DNA from 4 places in the Streptomyces sp. NPDC047043 genome. Region 4 is predicted to be linked to each of the others. Evidence: riboswitches for the same ligand, from Rfam matches in the RefSeq annotation. Region 4 holds a riboswitch; each other region holds the start of a gene.
The links. Region 4 has a riboswitch for cyclic di-AMP ahead of ABZ880_RS32055 (LysM peptidoglycan-binding domain-containing M23 family metallopeptidase). Riboswitches for the same ligand answer to the same signal wherever they lie in the genome.
Positions count from the first base shown of each region.

Region 1: linked by a shared signal. The riboswitch ahead of ABZ880_RS21685 (LysM peptidoglycan-binding domain-containing protein) and the one ahead of ABZ880_RS32055 (LysM peptidoglycan-binding domain-containing M23 family metallopeptidase) in region 4 are both predicted to bind cyclic di-AMP.
Region 2: linked by a shared signal. The riboswitch ahead of ABZ880_RS11880 (transglycosylase family protein) and the one ahead of ABZ880_RS32055 (LysM peptidoglycan-binding domain-containing M23 family metallopeptidase) in region 4 are both predicted to bind cyclic di-AMP.
Region 3: linked by a shared signal. The riboswitch ahead of ABZ880_RS17990 (NlpC/P60 family protein) and the one ahead of ABZ880_RS32055 (LysM peptidoglycan-binding domain-containing M23 family metallopeptidase) in region 4 are both predicted to bind cyclic di-AMP.

Region 1 covers NZ_JBEYVO010000013.1:106,375-110,547, forward strand. Annotated here, with positions in the region: gene ABZ880_RS21680 (CocE/NonD family hydrolase) at 1-1,600, shown strand, start outside; cyclic di-AMP (ydaO/yuaA leader) riboswitch at 1,884-2,063, shown strand; gene ABZ880_RS21685 (LysM peptidoglycan-binding domain-containing protein) at 2,069-2,797, shown strand; gene ABZ880_RS21690 (HAD family hydrolase) at 2,808-3,614, opposite strand; gene ABZ880_RS21695 (hypothetical protein) at 3,857-4,173, shown strand, end outside.
Region 2 covers NZ_JBEYVO010000006.1:237,248-241,420, reverse strand. Annotated here, with positions in the region: gene eno (phosphopyruvate hydratase) at 1-1,217, opposite strand, end outside; gene ABZ880_RS11880 (transglycosylase family protein) at 1,506-2,192, opposite strand; cyclic di-AMP (ydaO/yuaA leader) riboswitch at 2,197-2,383, opposite strand; gene ABZ880_RS11875 (transglycosylase family protein) at 2,578-3,534, opposite strand; gene ABZ880_RS11870 (cytochrome P450) at 3,678-4,173, opposite strand, start outside.
Region 3 covers NZ_JBEYVO010000010.1:235,699-239,871, forward strand. Annotated here, with positions in the region: gene ABZ880_RS17985 (LysR substrate-binding domain-containing protein) at 1-526, shown strand, start outside; gene ABZ880_RS17990 (NlpC/P60 family protein) at 530-1,969, opposite strand; cyclic di-AMP (ydaO/yuaA leader) riboswitch at 2,026-2,200, opposite strand; gene ABZ880_RS17995 (DUF5997 family protein) at 2,399-2,803, opposite strand; gene ABZ880_RS18000 (LysR family substrate-binding domain-containing protein) at 2,862-3,659, shown strand; gene ABZ880_RS18005 (hypothetical protein) at 3,677-4,173, opposite strand, start outside.
Region 4 covers NZ_JBEYVO010000022.1:170,515-174,687, reverse strand. Annotated here, with positions in the region: gene ABZ880_RS32060 (hypothetical protein) at 1-914, opposite strand, end outside; gene ABZ880_RS32055 (LysM peptidoglycan-binding domain-containing M23 family metallopeptidase) at 1,209-2,141, opposite strand; cyclic di-AMP (ydaO/yuaA leader) riboswitch at 2,146-2,324, opposite strand; gene ABZ880_RS32050 (alpha-galactosidase) at 2,630-4,173, opposite strand, start outside.

The DNA of each region.
Region 1 (4,173 bases), on a different contig from region 4:
GGTCGTCACCGTCTGCTCCACGGACGACCGCTATGACAACGACGTGCACTACATGGGAGGTTCCGTCCTGGCGGTGGACATGCACGCGTGGGCGGCGACGATGCTCGCCTTCGTGTCGCGACCGCCCGATCCGCTGTACGTCGGCCCGGTCTGGCGGGAGATGTGGATCAAGCGCTTGGAGGGCGCCGTCGAGCCCTTCCTGCACACCTGGCTGACCCACCAGACGCGCGACGAGTACTGGCGCCACGGCAGCGTCTGCGAGGACTACGGCGCGATCGACGCCGCCGTCCTCGCGGTGGGCGGCTGGCACGACCCGTACCGCGACACGGTGCTGCGCCTCGTCGAGCACCTGCCCGCCGACCGCGTACGCGGCCTGATCGGCCCCTGGTCGCACCAGTACCCGGACCGCGGCCTGCCGCCGGGCCCGGCGATCGGCTTCCTCCAGGAGACCCTGCGCTGGTGGGACCACTGGCTCAAGGGCATCGACTCCGGGGCGATGCGCGAGCCCCTGCTGCGTGCCTACATCAGCGACTCGCACCCTCCGGCCACGGTGTACGGGACGCTGCCGGGGCGGTGGGTCGGGGAGCCGGGGTGGCCGTCGCCCAATGTCACGGCGGTCTCGTACGGGCTTCCGGGCAGTGCTATGTCACATTCCACTGCCGCTGCACCGGTCCGCTCACCCCAGCACACAGGCGTGGACGCCGGCCGTTTCTTCCCCTTCGGCAACGACGCCGATCTGCCGCCGGACCAGCGCGACGAGGACGGGCGGTCGGTGTGCTTCGACTTCGTGGTGGGCGAGGAGACATGGGTGCTGGGGCGGCCGAGGGTGCGGCTGCGGGTGACCTCCGAGGTGGCGAGCGGTCAGATTGTCGTACGGCTATGTGACATGACACCGGATGGTTCATCGACCCTCGTCACGCGCGGCGTGCTGAACCTGTCCGCGCGGCAGGGACGCGACCGTGCCGTGCCGTGGACGACGGGTGCCACCGAGGACGTCGAGTTCGAGCTGAACGGCATCGGCCATGTCTTCCCGTCCGGCCATCGCATCCGTCTTGCCGTGTCCTCCGCGTACTGGCCGTGGATCTGGCCGCAGCCCGACTCGGCGGCCGGCTTCACGCTGCATCCGGAGGGCAGTTCGCTGGAACTTCCGGTACGCGCGCGTGCGTCGGACGAGAAGGCGATCATCTTCGAGGAGCCGGAGCAGGCGCAGACGCTGGGCGTGAACTCCCCGATCACGCTGGACGAACCGCGCCCCGAGCGCCTCGTGGTGCGGGACGTCGCCAAGGGCGAGTGGCGCCTGGAGGTCGACCCGCGCTACGGCGGCACGCGCGTGTACCCGGACGGTCTGGAGTTCACCGAGGACGCCCTGGAGACGTACACGATCCATGAGGCCGACCCTCTGTCGGCGCGCACCCGCTCGGACTGGTTCGTCCGCCTGCACCGGCCGGAGCTCGCGTGGGACGCCACGGTCCGTACGCGCTCGAAGATCAGCTGTACCGGAAAGGACTTCATCGCCTCGAATGAGGTGATTTGCACGGACGGTGGAGAGGTCGTCTTCCACCGGACATGGGAGCGGCGGATCCCACGGACGGCCGGTTGACTATGAGTTGAGGGCATTGCCCGTTTTTGCACGCTTCGTGAATCGGGTGCGATGTCAGTGACTTGAGTCACGCGCGACCGCAGACGTCACCACCACCCTCCGCTCGCGTTCCCCCTTGCGCCATGAGCCAGTTGAGCCTTGGCAGCCGCAAAGGATCAAGCGGCCCATAAGGCTCATGCCGAGGTCAATGGGTGCGATCCATCAATCCGGCACTTGTTTCGGGCATGTGCTCTCGCATACGTTTCCGGCCCAGCCGGGCGGACGCCGAATCCTGCCGCCGTCCGAGCTTCCATCACCGCACCCACTCGTACACGGCAGGAGCGGGGGACCCAGGTAAGTCGCCGGTCCGGACGTCTCGATGCGTCCCGGAACGGCTAGGGGTGAAGCCGTGCCCGTCAGGGCGCGGCCGGGCAACTCCCCGCCCGAACCCGACAGCTCACCTCGTAGGCGCCGGAGAGGAACAGCGCCATGCCCCGAGGCAAGCACCGCCGCCCCAGAACCAGCCCCCTCACCCGAGGCGTCGTCGCCGCCGGAGCCGGCACCGCCGCACTCGCGATCCCGCTCCTGAGCGCGACTGCCGCGAGCGCCGCGACGCCGGCCCAGGCCCCCGCCGCCGCGTCGGCCGCATCGCAGGTCAGGTCCGTCACGTACACCACGGTCAACGGCGACACGCTCTACGGCATCGCGGACAAATACGACACTCCGGGTGGCTGGCGGCAGATCTACAAGGACAACCGCAAGGCCATCGGCGACAACCCCAGGCTGATCCACTCGGGCCTGAAGCTGACGGTCAGGACGACGAAGACGGCGAGCACGACGGCCGCCAAGAAGTCCTCGTCCGTCGCGCACGCCACCCAGGCCTCCGCCAAGACGTACGCGAACAACCTGGACGGATGGATCCGCCAGTCGCTGGACATCATGGCGCAGAAGGGAATTCCCGGTACGTACGACGGCATTTACCGCAACATCATCCGGGAGTCGTCCGGCAACCCGGCCGCCATCAACAACTGGGACTCCAACGCCGCCGCGGGCACCCCGTCCAAGGGCCTGCTGCAGGTCATCGACCCGACGTTCCTGGCCTACCACGTGCCCGGCACGTCGCTCGACCCGTTCGACCCGGTCGCGAACATCACCGCCGCCTGCAACTACGCGGCCGCGCGGTACGGCTCCATCGACAACGTGTTCGGGGCGTACTAGGTCTCTGCGGTCACGAATAGAGTCGTTCGAGGACGGCGGCGATGCCGTCGTCCTCGTTCGACAGGGTGATCTCGTCGGCCACGGCCTTGAGTTCGGGGTGGGCGTTGGCCATCGCGACGCCGTGGGCGGCCCAGTCGAACATGGGGATGTCGTTCGGCATGTCGCCGAAGGCGATCGTCCCTTCCGGGCCAAGTCCCAGGTATGCGGCGGCCAGTGCGAGGCCCGTCGCCTTCGTGATGCCGCATGGCTGGAGTTCGACGGTCCCCGGCCCCGACATGGTGACGGTGGCCAGCGAACCGACCACCGAGCGAGCCGTCGCCGCCAACTCGTCGTCCGTCAGGTCGGGATGGCGCAGCAGCACCTTGCTGATGGGTTCGCACCAAAGGTCGTCGCGCCGCTCGACGCGTACCGCGGGCAGCGCGGGATGCGGCATCAGGTAGCCCGGTTCGATGAGCGTGAGGCCGTCCACGCCGTCCTGGTCCACCGCCGCGTACACCTCGCCCACCTCGGCCTCGATCTTGCCCAGGGCGGTCTCGGCCAGCTCCCTGTCCAGCGTGACGGACCAGAGCAGACGGTCCGCGCCGGCGTCGTACACCTGCGCGCCCTGTCCGCACACCGCGAGCCCCCTGCCGCCCAGTTCGTCCAGGAGCGGGCGCACTCTCGGGGCCGGCCGGCCCGTGACGACGAGGTGCCGGACGCCGGCGCCGGCCGCCCGCGCGAGCGCGGCGAGGGACCGGTCGGAGAGCGTGTCGTCGCCTCGGAGCAGCGTGCCGTCCAGGTCGGTGGCGATGAGTGCATATGCGGTGGGTGCGGCCATGATCAGAGAATACGGACAGGACGCCGCGCCGACTCATCGCCAACCGGACGACCGCCCCGTTCACCCCCGCCACTTCGTCAACTCCCGTACCCATAACGGCCTTTCCGCCACCGGCATGGGCTCTTCGGTACCAGTACGGGGCTTTTGGCCATGGTGCCTGCTGCCTCCGAAGTCCCTTGTCAGTGGCGGCTGCGACGCTTGCGATGTCGCTTTCACTGCACTTACGGAACGGGGCTGTTGTTGTGAAGGATCGGGCGGAGAAGTTCCAGGCGCATCTGCGCGAGGCCGCCGTCGGCATCCTGGAGCGGTTCCCGCAGGAACTGCGGCCCGAGATATACGCGCTCTCGTTCCGCATCTGGCAGATCGACTACGACGCCCGGCGGCCGTACGTGGCCATCGGCTACAACACGGAGAGCCAGTACGAGCGCGAGAAATACCCGGAGGACCCGGGCGAGGCCCGCTGGAACTGCGCCTGTTGGCTCCTCGACGGCTTCGAGATGCTCGGGAACGTACCCGAGGATCCGGTGGGCGGCCCGCTGTACGAGGACGAGGTCAGGCG
Region 2 (4,173 bases), on a different contig from region 4:
CGCAGCAGCTGGTTGTACTTGGCGACGCGCTCGGAGCGGGCCGGGGCGCCGGTCTTGATCTGGCCGCAGTTGGTGGCGACGGCGAGGTCGGCGATGGTGACGTCCTCGGTCTCGCCGGAGCGGTGGGACATCATGCACTTGAAGCCGCTGCGCTGGGCGAGCTCGACGGCGTCCAGGGTCTCGGTGAGCGAACCGATCTGGTTCACCTTCACGAGCAGCGCGTTGGCGGCGCCGTCCTCGATACCGCGGGCCAGGCGCTCCGGGTTGGTGACGAACAGGTCGTCGCCGACGAGCTGGACCTTGTCGCCGAGCTTGTCGGTGATGACCTTCCAGCCGGCCCAGTCGTCCTCGAACAGCGGGTCCTCGATGGAGACGAGCGGGTAGGCCGCGACGAGCTCCTCGTAGTACTCCGTCATCTCGGCGGCGGAGCGCTCCTTGCCCTCGAAGAGGTACTTGCCGTCCTTGTAGAACTCGGAGGCGGCGACGTCGAGCGCGAGGGCGATCTGCTCGCCCGGGGCGTAGCCGGCTTCCTTGATGGCCTCGAGGATGAGGTCGAGGGCGGCACGGTTGGAGTCCAGGTTCGGGGCGAAGCCGCCCTCGTCGCCGAGGCCGGTGGACAGGCCCTTGGTCTTCAGCACCTTCTTGAGGGTGTGGTAGACCTCGGTGCCCCAGCGCAGCGCCTCGGAGAAGGACTCCGCGCCGATCGGGGCGATCATGAACTCCTGGATGTCCACGTTGGAGTCGGCGTGCGAGCCGCCGTTCAGGATGTTCATCATCGGCACCGGCAGCAGGTGCGCGTTCGGGCCGCCCAGGTAGCGGAAGAGCGGGAGGTCGCTGGCCTCGGAGGCGGCGTGGGCGACGGCGAGGGAGACGCCGAGGATGGCGTTGGCGCCGAGGGAGCCCTTGTTGTCGGTGGCGTCCAGGTCGAACATCGCCTGGTCGATCAGACGCTGCTCGGTGGCGTCGTAGCCGACCAGCTCCGGGCCGATCTGCTCGATGACGGCGAGGACGGCCTTCTCGACACCCTTGCCCTGGTAGCGGTTGGGGTCACCGTCGCGGAGCTCGATGGCTTCGAAGGCACCCGTCGAGGCGCCGGACGGGACGGCGGCACGACCCGTGCTGCCGTCGTCGAGGCCGACCTCGACCTCGACCGTGGGGTTGCCTCGGGAGTCCAGGATTTCCCGGGCTACGACGACGTCGATGGACGGCACGAGCATCTCCTTCATGGATGTGACGCGGCTACGGCAGTAGCGCAGTGGCTCTGCGAGACGAGCCTAACCGTCTCCGGCCGATCGGCCACGCTGCCGACCACCCCTTGAGCGGAACCGAGAGTAAATTGTTTCCGAACGGAACAAAGCGTGGGCGCAAAAAGAGCCCCGCCCCGGTGCGTACGGGGGAACACGCACCGGAGCGGGGAGCCCGTGGGGACGGGGGAGGCCCTCACGTGTCCTCCATAGTGAAGGACACGGCTGTCAGGGCGCTGTGGTTCAGCTACCGGCCCGCTGTCACTTGAGGTGCAGCTGCTGGCCCGGGTAGATGAGGTTGGCGTCCTCGACGATGTCCTTGTTCAGCTTGAACAGCTTCTGCCAGCCGCCCTTGACGCCGTGCTTCTCGGCGATGGAGCTGAGGGTGTCACCCTTGACGACCTTGTACTCGCCGTCGCCCTTCTTGACCTTCTTGCCGGTCGGGGTGGTGACGGTCTTCGTCGACTTCTTGACAGTCGGACGCTCGGAGGAGCGGGAGGCGCTCTGCTCGGAGGAGCGGGTGCTGGTGCTGCCCGAGTTCGAGGAGCTGGAGGAGCTGCTGGAACCGCTGTACGTGGCGCCGGACAGACCCTTGCCGCAGACCGGCCAGGCACCCTTGCCCTGGGAGGCGAGGACCTTCTCGGCTATCTCGATCTGCTGCGCCTTGCTGGCCTGGTTGGCGGTGGAGGCGTACTTCGTGCCGCCGTACGCGGCCCACGTCGAGGCGGAGAACTGCAGGCCGCCGTAGTAGCCGTTGCCGGTGTTGATGGACCAGTTGCCGCCCGACTCGCACTGGGCGACGGCGTCCCACTCGGAGGCGGTGGCGGCGGAGGCGTTGCCGGCCGCCATCAGCGGGGCGGCGATGGCGACACCGGTGACGCCGGCGAGCGCGGCGACGCGGGTGGCCTTGGACGGACGACGGTGCTTGCCCTTGCCGGAAAACAGCATGGAAGGATCCCCTCACCGACGCCTGCGAGGTGAGCTGTCGGGTTAGGGCCGGTTGAGTTGCCCTGCCGCGCACCTCCCGGTGCACGACTTCACCCCAAGCCGGTTCCGGCTGCCTTCGGCCATACGGCCTCAACTGCCGGACCCGGCACTTACCTTGGGTCCCCCGCTCCTGCCTACGGCGCTTTACGCGACGACTGTTCCCGTACGGCCGCTGGCAGGATTCGGCGTTGCGGCAGCCGGGGCTCGTGGTGACGAGCGGTGACGACCGTAGACAGGGAATCCGGGGAATTTCAAAGACGATCAGGGCTTCTGAGACTCATCCCACACTTTCGCCAAAGCGGACATTCGGCGCGAAGTGTGACGCGAACTCCCTCTGCTTTTCGCCCTATTCGGCAGGGAGTTGCAGGGTCTGACCGGCGAAGATGTGGTTCGGGTCGGTACCGATGGCCTTCTTGTTCTCGGCGTAGAGCGCGCGCCATCCGCCGTCCAGGTCAAGGGAGTCGGCGATGGAGGCGAGAGTGTCGCCGGCATGGACGGTGTACGTGTCGTCCGTACGACTGTCGGCGGCGGACTCGTCGGCGCTGGCGCCACGATGGCGGCCGGTGCCGGTCGCGCCGGTGTCGACGAGGGCCCAAGAGCCCGCAGCCTGCTCGGCTTTGTCCGAGTCGTCACTGTTCGTCCGGCCTGTGGATGAGCTGTCGGCCGACTGCGCATCGGACGGAGAGACGGAAGGCGAGGCCGACTTGTCCGATTTGCTGGAGTTGCCCTTGGAGTCCGCGGAGGAGTCGGGAGAGGTGGAGGGCGAGGCCGACTTGTCCGCCGAGGACGTGCCGTCGGACGAGTTGCTCGACGACTCGCCCGAAGAGTTGGACAGACCGGTCGAGCCCGAACCGTCCAAAGAATCAGACGAACTGGACGAATCGGAGCTGTCGCCCAGAATGCCCGTGTCGACGTCGGCCGAGCCCGAGCTCTTGCTCAGCCCGGAGGTCAGACCGCAGGTGTGGAACGCGCCGACGCCCTGGTCGTCGAGGAGCTTCTCGGCGACGGCTATCTGCTGGTTGCGGCTGGCGAGGTCGGCGCTCGGGGCGTAGTCGAGGCCGCCGTACTTCTCCCAGTTCTTCTGGGAGAGCTGGAGCCCGCCGTAGAAGCCGTTGCCGCTGTTCTCGCTCCAGGAGCCGCCGGTCTCGCAGTTCGCCACCTTGTCCCAGGTGGTGCCGTCGGCGGCGTTCGCGCTCGCTGCCCCGAGGAGCGGGATGGCGATGGCGGAGCCGGTCACTCCGGCCGCGACGAGAAGTGCCGGAGCCTGGCGGGGGCGACGGTGACGACCGTTCCCGGAGAGCATGCGGAGGCCTTTCGCGAGACAGCAATGACCGCGGCGCATGGAACTCGGGCGCCGTCGTTGATCCGTGAACGTATCGGCACTCGATCACTTGTCACAAGTTAATGCCGCGTAGATCACGTGAAGATCACAGAGTAGAGGGCGTTTCACCTTTGACCGGGGGGATGCAGTGGCTCAATCGGGGTGAACTCGACCGGAAGCGTACGCAGTCCGCGCATGATGAGCCCGCCCCGCCACCTCAACTCGGCGGGGTCCTGGGCAAGTTGGAGGTTTGGGAGCCGGGTGAGGAGTGTGGCGAGCGCGGTCTGGCCTTCGAGCCGGGCGAGCGGTGCGCCGAGGCAGTAGTGGATCCCGTGGCCGTACCCGAGGTGCTGGTTGTCACGGCGGGCCAGGTCGAGGGTGTCCGGATCGGCGAACCGCTCCGGGTCCCGGTCGGCGGCGGCGAGTACGACGAGGACGGGGTCGCCGGGTGCGATGTGCTGTCCGCCGATGGTGAGCGGCTCGGTGGCGAAGCGCCAGGTGGCGAGTTCCACGGGGCCGTCGTAGCGGAGGAGTTCCTCGACGCCGGTTTCGAGGAGGCCGCTTTCGCCGGCGACGAGGGAGTCCTGGAGGCGGTGGCGCTGCTCGGGGTGGGTGAGAAGG
Region 3 (4,173 bases), on a different contig from region 4:
CCTGGACATCGTGCACCGCCAGGAGGCGACCCGGCGGGTGGCCGAGGGCATCGCCGACGTCGCCGCCACCTATGCGATGGGCCCGCAGCACGACGTGCGGGTGGAGTGCGCCGTCGTCATCCCGGTCGCGGCGATCGTCCCGGTCGGGCACGGGCTGGCGGGGCGGGAGCGGATCACCCTCGCCGAGCTGTGCGCCCACCCGCTCGCGCTCGGCTCGGCCGGCACCAGTCAGCGTGAACTGTTCGACATCGGCGCCCAGTTGGAGGGACTCACGGTCCGGCCCGCCCTGGTGTGCGACGCGCTCGCCCCGCTGTACGAGTTCGTGCGCTGCGGCGGCGGCATCGCCCTCGTCGGTGATCTCGGCGACCTGGACGAGGGCACCGAGGGCGTCGTGCACGTACGGGTGGACCACCCGGTCTTCCGGCAGCGCGAGGCCCAGGTCCGGACGATGCTCGGCCGCCGACTCGCGTGGGCGGCCTCGCAGTTCACCGAGCTGCTGGTGTCGCGGCTCGAGCGGCGTTCCTGAGACTCACGCGGGCCGTACGGCGATGCGGATCGCCGCCTCCCCGGCGTTGTGGATCGACTCCTCGCGGATGACCGAGCCCGGGCCGGGCGCGTGGATCATCATGCCGTTGCCGGTGTAGAGGCCGACGTGGCTGAAGTTGTCGTGGAAGAAGATCAGGTCCCCGGGCCGGCTCTCGGCGAGCGGGATCACCGTGCCGGTGCTCGCCTGCTCGGACGTGGACCGCGGCAGGGCGACCCCGGCGGCCCTCCAGGCGGCCTGGGTGAGACCGGCGTTGTCGTACGACTCCGGCCCGACCGCACCCCACAGGCAGGGCCTGCCGATCTGCGCCTGCGCGAAGGCGACGGCCCGGTCGGCCTTGGTGCCGATGGGCGTCTGCGGCGCCGGGACACCGGTGTCGAGCACCGACGGCTGCTGCGCGCGCCAGTCCTGGGTCATGGGTATGCCGGTGTCGAGGACCGTCTGCTCCTGCGGGCGCCACTCCCGCGTCATGGGCACGCCGGTGTCCAGAACCGTCTGCCCCTGCGGGCGCCACTGCTCGGCCATCGGCACGCCGGTGTCGAGCACCGACGGCTGCTGCAGCCGCCACGCCTCGTCGGCCGCACGGCGGGCCTGTTCCTGCGCCACCGGGTCCTGCCAGCCGCCCTGGGCCGGCTGCGCCTGCACGACGGCCTGCTGCGCCGTGGTCGCCCAGGCGGGCTGCGGCTGCTCGATCGCCGCGAGCGGCGCGCTCTGCTGCACGGCCGTCTGCCAGGTGTCCTGGGCCGGTCGCGGGTCGAGGACCGGGCGCGGCAGCGAGGTCTGCTGGGCGGTGTAGCGGTACAGCAGCTCGCTGGCGGCCGCGATCTTGCGCTGGCTCTCCTGCTTGGACTTCCGCAGCGAGGACTGCTTCGACTCGGGGGCTGCGGGCAGGGCGGGGGCGGTCTCCTGACGCGGGGCCGGCACGGCGGGGAGCGCGGTCGCGGGTCCGGCGGTCAGCTCGGCGACCGGACGGCGGGCGCCTGCCGCGGGCAACTGGGGCAGGGCCCGCGCGGCAGCCTCCAGCTCACGGCCGGTACGGCCGTCCCCTGCGCGCTCCGCCGGACGCGCGCGCCGGGTCTCGGCCGGGCGGGCCGGCGTGCGATCGGACGGCAGCACCGCCGGCACCGTCGGGCCCAGCGAGGCCCGCGCCCCGTCGAACCACTGCCTGGTGACGTTGTCGAGGTCGGGATCCGAGCGCCTGCCCCCGCCCGCAGGGGTGACGCGGCCGCGCTTGGCCGCCTGCTGGATGCGGGTCAGGTTGTGTTGGCCGGTGTCGTCCTCGGCCCGGTCGTACAGGCTGCTCACGCGCTGCCGGACGTCCTCGCGGCTGGGTCCCTCGTCCCCCGTGAGCGGTGCGGCGTCGGCGGTCTGCGACAGCAGCGCCACCGAGGTGAGGGCCGCCGTGGCGAGGGCGGAGTTGCGCATACCGGGGAGGCCAGTGCCTCCAGGACGCGACGATCGTTCCGGCGCCATGGGAGCCGTACTCCTTCCGTACTCCGCCTACCGAGTTAGCTGTCGGGTTCGGGCGGTCGTTCCGGAAGGATTGCCCTACGGCCCTTGCCCCGAAGGGCAGTTGGGCCGATTCACCCCATGATTCGGTTGGGTCCCCGGCTCCGGCTGCCCACACAGGCGCACCGGACTCGGCGGAGGCCGCGCTTCCCGACGGGGTTCGCCGGAGTGACTCGAGCGGCCTGATGCCAAGCTAGCCAACTTGTGCGGCTCGTGTGAAGGTTGAAGGGCGGAATGTCCGATACGCTTTTGTGACCTTCGTCTTGATGCGCCGTCAGATCCGCCCCTTCATATACGCACGGAGTCCGGGCGGCGACGGACTGTCGCGGCCCGGACTCCGGGACGTCAGGATCGCGGGTGGTCGGCGCCGGCCGCGCGCTCGGCGTTGCGCTTCTTGATGCGCGCCCCCTCCTTGCGGACCTCGGCCTGGGTGGCGCGCTCCTTCACCAGCCACTCGGGCTGCTCCTGCTTCAGGGCCTCGATCTGCTCGGTCGTCAGCGGCTCCGTGATCCCGCCGCGGGCGAGACCCGAGATGGAGATGCCCAGCTTCTCCGCGACCACCGGGCGGGGGTGCGGACCGTTGGCCCGCAGCTCGCGCAGCCACTGAGGCGGATCGGCCTGGAAGGCGTCGAGCTGGGCGCGCGAGACGACACCCTCCCGGAACTCGGCGGGGGTGGCCTCGAGGTACACACCCAGCTTCTTCGCCGCGGTCGCGGGCTTCATCGTCTGGGTGGTCTGGTGCGACTTCATGCCGTCCAGGGTAACGAGCGCGTGCGGGCCCGCCGACCACGGCCGGTAACCTGGCGGAATGCCAGGCTCGGAAGCACCCCCAGTGTTCCGGCTTGCGTACGTCCCGGGGACGACGCCCGCCAAGTGGGTGCGGATCTGGAACGAGCGCCTGCCCGACACCCCGCTGACCCTCCTCGCCGTACCGGCCGCCGAGGCCTCCGGCGTGCTGCGCGACGGTACGGCCGACGCGGGGCTGGTGCGGCTGCCGGTGGACCGTACGTTCTTCAGCGCGATCCCCCTCTACACCGAGACGACGGTGGTCGTGGTCCCCAAGGACCACGTGATCACGGCGGCGGACGAGGTGACCCTCGACGACCTCGCCGAGGAGGTCGTCCTCCACCCCCTCGACGACGTCCTCGACTGGGACCGGCCGCCCGGCGAGCCCGCCTTCGAGCGCCCCGCCACCACCGAGGACGCCGTGGAACTGGTCGCGGCGGGCGTCGGCCTCCTGGTCGTCCCCCAGTCGCTGGCCCGCCTCCACCACCGCAGGGACCTCACCTACCGGCCGGTCGTGGACGCCCCGCAGTCGGGCGTCGCCCTGTCGTGGCCGGAGGAGGCCACCACGGACATGGTCGAGGACTTCATCGGCATCGTCCGCGGCCGCACGGTCAACAGCTCCCGTGGCCGACAGTCACCGTCGGCTCAGCCCCAGGACAAGGCCGGCCAGCCGCGCCGTAAATCCGCGGCTGCGAAGACGACGCCGAAGGCGAGCGGAAAGACGACCGGGAAGGCGACCACCCGGAACCCCCGCGGCGGTACGGCCGGCTCCAAGGGCGCCAAGCCCGCCAAGCGCGGAAAGCCGCGACGCAGGTCGTAGGCCGACGTCCGGCAGGCTCACCCGGCGGGGTCGACCAGGCCGACCAGCTCGGTCCGGTCGGCCGGCCCGAGTTCGACCGCCCTCTGTGCCGCGTGCCGGTCGGCCGCGCCCCGTTCGCCTGCCGTCTCCGCCGCCGACCGTTCGGCCAGTGCGTTGACCGCGGTGTTGAACCGCTCCATGGACGCGGGACGGTCCGGGCCGAGGACGTACTCCTTGAGGACGCGGCGGTGCGCGGCCATCGGGTCGTGGTGCGGTTCGCGGACCGAGCCCAGGATCTCCGGCAGCCGGGTGCACTCGCGGTCGAGGAGATAAGCACCTCCGGCAGTGGTGTACGCGGCCCGGAACTCCTCGTCGGGCAGGCCCAGCGCGTTGGTCAGCACATACGGCTTGAGACTCGCGACGAAGTCGGCGACCACCGAGGAGACGTCGCTGATCAGGACGTCCGCCTGGTTGAAGCAGTCGTACAACGTCGGCAGCTGCTCGGTGATCACGTGGTGCCGGACCGGGCCCGAGC
Region 4 (4,173 bases):
GATGCCGTCGGCGTGCGCGCCGTTGAAGGGACGCGGCGCGAGGATGCGAGTGTGCGGAGCGGCCGCCCGCAACCGGTCGAGGAGGGCGCGGTAGGCGGCTCGGAACTCCGCTGCTCCGGTATGACGAACACGCCGCCACCCGAGTCGGCGAACCGTATGTGCCGGTCGTACGGCTGGTCGGAGGGCGGCACCGTGCAGCGGATGCCGAGGCCGCGCAGGAAGCCGCCCCGGTCGGCACCGGGCTTCTGCTCGCCGTCCCCGACGAAGGTGTGCACCAGACCGAAGGACTCGGCGCCGGCGAAGAAGACGAAGCGGAGCGTGTACGGCAGCCAGGCGCGCCCGCCGCGGCGGTGCCGGCCCTCGACGCGGACCACGGCCCGCACCGGACCGTCCTGCTCCACCTCGACCTTCTCGACACGACCGGCCGACTGCTCGACGTCCGCGCCCTCACGCACGGACTCCTGCCGTACGGCGACCAGTTGACCGTCCCGCCCGATCTCGGCCGACCCGCGCCGCACGCTGCGCACGGCCGTGTCGGAGCCCTTCGCGCCGAACACGGCGGTGATGACGCCGATGGACACCTCGACCCGTCCGGCGGAGCGGCTGACGGTCACCTTCTGCGCGCGTGCGGCGCGAGTTCCGGCCGTGAGCCGGTACGCCGATGCCTTCGGTGCGTCTCGGGCGATCGCGTGCGCGGTCCACTTGATCGAGCCGTCGGGCCAGTAGCCGGAGGCCCAGGTCTGTACGGGGACATCGGCGCCGTCCGCGGTCGCGAGCCGGAACGTCTGCTCCGGCCGGTGAGCACCGAGCGCCCAGGGCACGCCCCAGGTGGCACCGCCGTGCACGTCGGGGGCCTGGCCCTCCAGCCAGTGCAGTTCGGTGTCGTCGCCGTCCGCCGCGGCGGTGCAGGACACGGCCCAGGAGAACTGGGCGACGGCGGCCGCGGCTGCGGCGCCCTTGATGACGGTGCGTCGGTCGACGCCGGGCAGGGGGACCTCCGTGGGCCTCGAAGGGCGGTAGCAAGCGCTTGCATCGCTACGGAGATCACTCTGTCCCCACTTTCCCCTCACTGTCGACAGCCCTGCACCACCCGCCACAGGACCGCAATGAAACGATCATGGCTCCGCAAAGCCGAACACACCGAAGGCCGGACCCGGGGATCGGGGTCCGGCCTTCGGCGGCGTGTCAGGCGATCGGTCGGCGGGGGGTCAGCCGACTCCGACGCCCTTCGAGCGGAGGTAGGCGACCGGGTCCACGTCGGAGCCGTAGTTCGGCGTGGTCCTGATCTCGAAGTGCAGGTGCGGTCCGGTCACGTTGCCGGTCGCTCCGGAGAGGCCGATCTGCTGGCCCTCGGTCACGGTCTGGCCTGCCGAGACGGAGAGCTGGGACAGGTGGCCGTACTGCGCGTAGTAGCCGTCGGCGAGCTTGATGACGACCTGGTTGCCGTACGCGCCGCCCCAGCCCGCGGAGACGACGGTGCCCGCACCCACGGCTTTGAGGGAGGTGCCGGTCGGGACGACGAAGTCGACGCCCGTGTGGTACCCGCTGGACCACATGCTGCCGGCCACGTGGTAGCCCGTGCCGACGGCGGCACCGGCGACCGGGAGCGTGAACCCGCTTGCCGTCTTGGTGGTTTCGGCGGCCTGCGTGGCGGTCTTCTTCGAGGAGGAAGAGGACTTCGCCGAAGAGCCCCTCGGCGAAGAGGCCTTGGACGGGGCGGAGGACGAGGACTTGGTGGTGCTCGTCGCGGCCTTATTGCCGATCGTGAGCTTCAGACCCGGGTGAATCAACGAGGGGTCGTCGCCGACGGCCCGGCGGTTGTCCGAGTAGAGCTTCTTCCAGCCGCCGGCGACGTGCTGCTCGTCGGCGATCTTCGCGAGATAGTCACCGGCCCGGACCGAATAGGTCCGCACACCCGCGTTGGCGGCGGTCTTCTTCTTGGCCGCCTTCTTCTCGGCGGCCGGAAGGGACTGGACGGTCTTTTCCGAAACCGACTGGGAAGCGGACTGCGGGGTGGCGGCATGGGCCCCGGCGGCGCCCATGAGCGGAAGGGCGAGAGCTGCGCCACCGGTTCCGGCGACGGCAATGGAGCGAGTGAAACGCTGGTACTTCGGGCGGCGGTGCTTACCCTTCGCGGGCATGGCGAATTCCTCTCCGGCGCCTACGAGGTGAGCTGTCGGGTGCGGACTGGAGATGTCCGGCCGCGTTTTGGACGCGACTTAACCCCTAGCCGTTCCGGAGACCGGAACAGGCGGTTGTACCTGTGGGTCCCCCGCTCCTGCCGTTCACGGGTGAGTTGTGCGGGCACCGGGCGGCGGCAGGATTGGGCGTCCGTCCGGATTGGTGGCGAACGTAAGCGACCGGGACGCAAAGGGACAAGTGACGGTTCCCTGGGAATGGGATTCTGTTGATCCCTTGTGGGAATTCGCGGTCACCCAGCGTGAATTACGGGATCACCTCTTTACCCAAACCCCCATGTAAAGCACGTGAATTACGTGAGCATGACGGGCCACGCACGGTCACGAATATGACGCTCCTCACGTGACACTGCTCCACCACACCTCATTCCAGAGCGAGTTGGAATGAAGGATGATGAAGCAGAATCAAGGCACCAATTCGGACAGATAGCTCAGATGCGACGCAGTCGGAAGATCGCCGCATCAAGGTCGCCACGCAATCCGGTACGAAGCCCGTGATGCAGCAATACGCCACCTCTGTGAACTTCGCCCGTTTCGAGGCATTCGTACGATGCTGTCGGGTCGAGGCCGCGCAGCCGCAGGGCCGGTACAGGCTCCCCGTAGCTCTGCGCCTGGAGCCAGGCAAGGACAACCGCCTCGTCCCCGCGCACGTACTGCACCGCGCTGAGCCCACCGGTCGGGGGCCGGAGCCGATGGAGGTCGCCGTGCTGCACAAGGGGCCGGATCTCCTTGTAGAGCGTCACCCACTCCCGGGCCTCGGCAAGCTCCTCCTCGGTCCACTGAGTGAGGTCCCCGCCGACCCCGAGTACGCCCGCCATGGCGCTCACGAACCGGAAGCGCAGCGAGCTGACCCGCCCGTTGAGCTGGGTGTTCGGGCTGTCGGTGACCCAGGCGGCCATCACGCGCGCGGGGTGGATCTGGCTGAAGCCGTGCTGGATGGCGAGACGGTCGAGCGGATCGGTGTTGTCGGAGGTCCACACCTGGTCCGTACGGCTCATGATCCCGAAATCGATCCGGCCGCCACCGCCCGAGCAGGACTCGAAGGCGACGTCGGGGTGGGCCGCCCGCAGTCGGTCCAACAGCGTGTACAGGGCGCGGACATGATCCACCCAGAGCCGCTGCGGGTAGGGCTCGCCCGGCCAGCCCGCGTCGGTGAAGCAGCGGTTGAAGTCCCACTTCACATAGTCGATCGGGGCGCCGGACAGCAGCCCGTCGAGCCGCTCCCACAGGTACTCCTGGACATCCTCCCGGGCCAGGTTCAGTACAAGCTGATTGCGGAATTCCGTCCGCTTTCGTCCCGGTTGGAACTGCACCCAGTCGGGGTGTGCGCGGTAGAGGTCGCTGTCCGGATTGATCATCTCGGGTTCGACCCAGATGCCGAACTGCATGCCGAGGGCGTGCACATAGTCGGCGAGCGGCTTGAGGCCGTTCGGGAACCGGTCCCGGTTGGGCGTCCAGTCGCCGAGTCCGGCGCGGTCGCTGACGCGCTTGCCGAACCAGCCGTCGTCGACGACGAACAGCTCGACACCGATCGCCGCGGCCCGCCGGGCAAGGGTTCCCTGCTGCTCCTCGGAGATGTCGAACTCCGTGGCCTCCCAGGAGTTGAACAGCACGGGCCGGTCCCGGTCGGCGTCCGGGATGACGTACGCGCGCTGGTACGCGTGCCAGGCACGGCTCGCACCGCCGAAGCCGCCGTCGCTCCACAGGCCGGCGAAGACGGGGGACGTGTACGACTCCCCCGCCTCCAGGCGCAGCAGCCCGGAGTCGTCGTAGCCGGCGCCGCCGGTGATCTGCACGCGCGCGTCCGGGAGTTGCGCCACCGCGATCCGCCAGGAACCGGACCAGCCGAGGGCGCAGCCGTAGACCTCGCCGCGCTCCTCGGTCGCGTCGGTGTCGAGCGCCACCCAGGGCAGGTGCTGGTGCCCGGTGTGCCCGCGGCGGCTGCCGATGACCTTCTCACCGTAGGTGAGGAGAG